Thermocoleostomius sinensis A174: one gene and its partner. The protein of the gene in region 2 interacts with the protein of the main gene of each other region in a pairwise test. Links are inferred from orthologs where the notes say so. Each region holds a gene or a part of one and is shown on either strand. Other genes may lie near its edges.

What was found. Proteins that work in one complex are often made in the same cells at the same time.
Region 1: the proteins of OXH18_RS12530 (region 2) and ftsZ interact in binary tests that used the Escherichia coli proteins (3 or more experiments, as listed by UniProt). The link is inferred for Thermocoleostomius sinensis A174 from one-to-one orthologs.

The regions. Positions count from the first base shown.
Region 1 is NZ_CP113797.1:3,615,788-3,618,714, reverse strand. It holds ftsZ (cell division protein FtsZ), read right to left. Parts: upstream 2,143-2,927; coding sequence 859-2,142; downstream 1-858. Other genes in the region: OXH18_RS15605 (cell division protein FtsQ/DivIB), read right to left, coding at 2,498-2,927; OXH18_RS15615 (DUF262 domain-containing protein), read right to left, coding at 524-718; cimA (citramalate synthase), read left to right, coding at 1-462. UniProt on the Escherichia coli protein: Essential cell division protein that forms a contractile ring structure (Z ring) at the future cell division site. The regulation of the ring assembly controls the timing and the location of cell division.
Region 2 is NZ_CP113797.1:2,905,471-2,908,378, reverse strand. It holds OXH18_RS12530 (rod shape-determining protein), read left to right. Parts: upstream 1-903; coding sequence 904-1,914; downstream 1,915-2,908. Other genes in the region: mreC (rod shape-determining protein MreC), read left to right, coding at 2,020-2,862; OXH18_RS12535 (single-stranded DNA-binding protein), read right to left, coding at 155-520; psb35 (photosystem II assembly protein Psb35), read left to right, coding at 1-66. UniProt on the Escherichia coli protein: Forms membrane-associated dynamic filaments that are essential for cell shape determination. Acts by regulating cell wall synthesis and cell elongation, and thus cell shape.

The DNA of each region.
Region 1 (2,927 bases), 710 kb from region 2 along the record:
CAAGCGCTGGGGCAACGACAGGCGTTATTTGAAATCAAAGAGTTTCACATTTACTGTGATGTGATTCGCGGCTCGTGCGATCTAATTCGGGGCGTGGACGAATGGCGGGGGCGATCGCTGGCCACGATCAAGATTGGCGTCAATGGTCAAGACATCCTGGAAGCTGCCGAAGGCAACGGCCCGGTTGCTGCCCTGGATGCCGCTTTACGCAAGGCTTTGATAAACTTCTACCCGGAAATTGCCGCATTTTATCTTACAGACTATAAAGTGCGAATCTTGGATGGAGCCGCCGGAACTTCGGCAAAAACGCGAGTGTTGGTGGAATCTAGCAACGGACATCAACGCTGGACAACGGTTGGTGTTTCTGGAAACATCATCGACGCCTCCTATCAAGCAGTCGTGGAAGGGCTGGAGTATGGCTTGCTGTTGCAAAACCAGGCAAAGGCAGCGCTAACCTCTTGATTGATTGATTGACGCTCTAGCGTCTACAGACGGAAGTAGTAATCTCGAATTTTATAAGCGATCAACTTCCGCCGCTCTTGCAAGAAGTCGGTGTAGTCTTCGACCGTCGATAGAGAGAATCAATCAAATCTCGAACGTTGGTGGCATTCCAGACAAACGGGCGTTGAATTTCAGGAATCGCAATCTTGCTCGATCGAACCCAAGCCAGTAGCGTTTGGATCGGGTGCTGGTTCACAGAATATTTCTGAATAGTCATGACAAGAGGTGGATGTAGGGAGCAGCCTACCTAGCAGTGTTCCCTATCCACTTCTTAAGCCTACAATCGCTGCATCCAGATAACGATTCTCAACATAGAACAACCCAAGTACTACATCACCTGAGTTGATAAACCCTAATTTAACGAGGTGGGCGGCGGCGTTGGAGAAATTCGGGAATATCTAAATTGGGTTTCGATCGCGGCTCAGACGCAGGTGAGACTGGCGGTTGAGAAGTCGGCGGTGGCGGGGGGACGGTGGGGGTTCGCTTCAATGGCGAGACCCGTGTCGTGGTGGTTTGGGCCACGGGTGGCTCTGGCTGAGAAGAGAACCCAGTGGCGATCACCGTAATTCGAATTTCTCCTTGGAGGCGATCGTCCAACACCGCCCCAAAGATGATATTGGCGTTGGGATCAACCGCTTCGTAAATAATTTCAGCCGCCGAATTGACTTCGTGCAGTGTCAAGTCATAGCCGCCAGTGATATTAAAGACAACACCTTTGGCTCCATCAATCGAGGATTCCAACAGCGGTGAAGAGATTGCAGACATCGCAGCCTCTCTGGCTCTGGACTTGCCCGAACCAATCCCAATCCCCATCAGCGCCGACCCAGCATCTGCCATCACGGCCCGCACATCGGCAAAGTCCACATTGACCAAACCGGGGATCGTAATAATGTCCGAAATGCCTTGAACTCCTTGGCGCAGAATGTCGTCAGCCACTCGGAACGCTTCTTGTACAGGGGTTTGTTCCGAAATCACCGATAGCAGCTTGTCGTTAGGAATAATAATTAGGGTATCGACTCGGCTTTGCAGAGCGGCAATGCCCTCATCAGCCTGACTTGTCCGACGCTTACCTTCAAACGTAAACGGACGAGTCACCACGCCAACAGTCAACGCGCCGACCTCTTTAGCAACTTCTGCTACAATCGGAGCCGCCCCGGTACCCGTACCACCACCCATGCCGGCTGTGATGAAAACCAAATCGCACTGATCCAACGATGCCGCAATCTCATCGCGCGATTCTTCCGCTGCCTTTTGTCCGATCGCAGGATTACCACCCGCCCCCAAACCCCGGGTTAACTTTTGCCCAATCTGTAGGCGGTTTAGGGCTGAAGCGTGGGTAAGCGCTTGAGCATCGGTGTTGATCGACCAAAACTCTACCCCGGTTAGATCGCTGGCAATCATCCGATTCACGGCATTACAGCCACCGCCACCCACTCCAATGACTTTAATTTTTGCTACATTGCTTGGCACAATCTCATCACTCCTGGTGTCCTCTGCCACGGCCCCTTTCAGATCGCGAGGCTGACCCAAGTGTATGCCAGAATTTGTGAAAGGATTTGTGCTGTTCATTGTCGAAAAAAGATCCTGATCTCCATCCGGAGAGTTTGTGTGGGTAGATACTAATCTACTATTAAGTGTCATCGGAGTTTAGAAACTACTGATACAAAGACTTTTTAAGGCTGGTTAAGGCTGGGCGACTCTAGTCAACTATAGGCTAAGTTGATTGAAAAACCAATCGATCGGGCAAATCTCTAATCGATTGCAACATCCACTAAGATAAGTGCTTGAAACGGGGAGACAACAATTAATTTTTATAAAAAATAAGAAGACCGATTTCAAGTACCTATGTCAAGCAGGATGGCAATTTTATAAATTGAAATCCTAAATGATTTGTTTTTACTTCAAATTACATAATTTTTTCTACTTCTCTTGATAGATTTAATAGGTTTCTTGAGCAATTGGAAGAATTCAGTCATGTTTTTCAACGGTCAGTCGGTCAATTTTCAGAGTTTTTCATCTCAATTAATGGCATATCTGGATTACGCAGATCGATATAATCAACTTGCTCTGGATTAACTTGTTCGGGGAGACGTCGCATTTGGTCTAAGCGCCGCAGTTGATGTTCCAGTCGAGAACTGTAGGCACCCAAATAGATCGCACCAAATTCTGTATACAAAATTAAATTGTTGGGATCGCGCCAATCAATTTCGGCAATTTTGACGGGACTTTGGCTTACCTGTTGATAGAGATCTGGCCACTGCGATCGATACTCCTCACGCATTCCAATGACCTTCAAGTCTGGTAACCTCTGGGATGAATTCAAGGCAAGGTAAATTTCGTGTGGAATCCACGCCCCTTCTTCGTCTAGCAGGGCCAATTTAGGAGTTTGTCCTCCTTTGGCGGTTGAGGCTGTATCCCCAGAATGG
Region 2 (2,908 bases):
GGTTGGGAAGATAAAGAGCGCCCTGATATTGTTCCGGAAGTAGATTCTGAAAATCCGAAGGTGTAATTGATATTCTATTAATACGAGTTCCTTTTAGATAGAAATCAGAGCATAGCTAGACTATGCTCTATTTTTTTGCTGACAATTCCTTGAATTAAAACTCGTCGTCTCCTGCAAAGCTTGCCATTCCCGCTTCATTGTCTCGCTTGGAACCTAACAATCGCAGTTGATCTACACGAATTATGGGGCTAGTACGTTCGGCTCCAGTGCTGCGATCTTGCCAGCGATCGAACTTCAGTGCCCCTGTAATGCCGATCAAGCTGCCTTTCTTGACATAGTTGGCCGCTACTTCTGCTGTTTTCCCCCACATCTCTAGAGTAAACCAGTCTGGCTCATCGCTGTTGCGGCGGGCGCGATCGACCGCTAAGGTTAGTTTGCAAACCACACTTCCAGATTCAAAGTAGCGTACTTCTGGATCTCGACCAGCCCGCCCAACTAATGTAACGACATTAAGACTCATAGCTTCTCCAAAAAGGCTTGACCCAATGCGACTAGTACAAAAGTATTATTCTTTTACCTTTCATTTTAGATAATTTAGGCAAAAATGGCACTCAACTACAAATAATTGAACAACTAGCCAAACGGTTTTGCTAAAGTCTGACGGCTACTTCTAAAAGATGCGATCGCTAACTCGACGGTAAATCGTTAGAAGCTAAACAGTTAGAAGGTAAAGAGTAAACTAAAGTGATAAATTAGTTTAACAAAATGACTAGACGGTAAGTTGAAAACATAATAAAATCCACTTTGTGAATTTTGCTGTTGTAAACATTCAACCAAGACCACTCGTTTTGGGAGCTTAGGAAATTAGTGGGTTTCTTCAATCGCTTCTCATTCTCACGCGACATGGGTATCGACCTCGGTACCGCCAACACGCTTGTCTATGTGTCTGGTAAGGGCATTGTCCTGCAAGAGCCGTCTGTAGTAGCCATCGATCAAGAGGATAAAGTTCCCTTGGCCGTTGGTGAAGATGCAAAGAAGATGCTGGGACGAACGCCGGGCAATGTGGTGGCGTTGCGCCCCCTTCGTGATGGAGTTATTGCCGACTTCGATACCGCCGAGTTAATGTTGAAGCACTTTATTCGTCGGGTACATGAAGGACGCACGGGTTTAATCGCCCCTAGAATTGTCATTGGTATCCCCAGTGGGGTGACAGGTGTAGAACGACGAGCAGTGATGGAGGCTGCGTCCCAAGCGGGTGCTCGTGATGTGTACTTGATTGATGAACCTGTGGCAGCGGCAATCGGGGCAGGCCTACCTGTGGCAGAACCAACGGGCAATATGATTATTGACATTGGTGGTGGCACGACCGAAGTCGCTGTTCTAAGTTTGCAAGGCACTGTGCTGAGCGAGTCAGTTCGGGTCGCTGGCGATGAGTTAAGTGAAGCTATCCTTAACTACATGAAGAAGGTACACAACCTAGTGATTGGGGAGCGAACCGCTGAAGAAATCAAGATCACGATCGGCTCTGCCTATCCACTCGATGACGATGATGACATTTTGATGGATGTGCGCGGGTTGCACTTGCTCTCTGGTCTACCTCGGACAGTGACAGTGAAGGGAGCCGAGATTCGAGAAGCAATGTCAGAACCGCTATCGGTTATTATTGAAGCGGTCAAGCGCACTCTGGAGCGTACTCCTCCAGAATTGGCGGCTGATATTATCGATCGGGGCATCATGTTAGCAGGAGGTGGTGCGTTGCTACGAGGATTAGATACTCTAATCAGCCACGAAACTGGAATCGTGGTACATGTAGCGGCTGATCCGCTAAGCTGTGTGGTGTTGGGTACAGGGCGAGTTCTAGAGAACTTTAAGCAGTTAGAGCGGGTGTTCAGCGGTCGTTCTCGCAATTTCTAGCGCGTCCTTTCATCAGCAGTGAGTTTATCTGTAAGGTTATTTTTCGATCGGGAGCATTGCTCCATTGTTTGCTGGAAAGCCACCTAGAGTTAATTGTTGACCTGAATGTACGCACTGCATCGCTGGTGGGATCGATACGGGATTCGGATTGGGTTAATTGGCTTAGCCCTTGGCGCAGCTTGGGCAATTCGCCAAACCCAAGGGGCGGCTGTGTTGGAGCTATATCAGTCCTTGGCTCGACCCTTTATGGGTGAACCGGCGGCTGAGGTGGAAACCGTGCGAGTGCAGCAGTTGGAACAACGGCTAGTGGAATTAGAGAGCCAGAATCGTCAGCTTCAAGAACTGTTGGGCTACCGGACAGAAAATCCTGGTGCTGGTATCGTCGCTCCGGTGATTGGACGCAGTGCCGACCACTGGTGGCAGCAGGTGATTTTGGGGCGGGGCAGCCGTGACGGGATTGAGGTTGGTTTCATTGTTTCTGGCAACGGTGGCATCATTGGGCGGGTAACCCAGGTGACACCTAATACAAGCCGAGTCCTCTTAATTAGCGATCCTACCAGTCAAGTTGGGGTAACCATTAGCCGATCGCGCTTCATGGGCTATATTCGTGGGCAAGCCGCTAATCGAGTCATCATGGAGTTTTTTGATAAAGTTCCTGATGTGCGCCCTGGCGATGTTGTATCTACCTCTTCCTACAGCCAATTGTTTCCGCCAGGTTTGCCCGTTGGCGTGGTAGAGTCGATCAACCTAAACAAAAGTCCTGCCCCTGAAGCGGTGGTGGCGTTGTCGGCTCCCATCAGCCATTTGGAGTGGGTCGTGGTCTCTCCTAACCCCAAGCTTGATATTTCTAGGGAGGCGTCTGAACTGTTTCAGACAGATCCAGGGAATGAGTTAAATCGATTAGGAGAACAGAAACAACGTGCTGGAGAGTCGTTTTTGCCTGAGTAGTTTTCACCGAGTCAGCAACGTCTCTACTCAACGGGTGATTCATCTG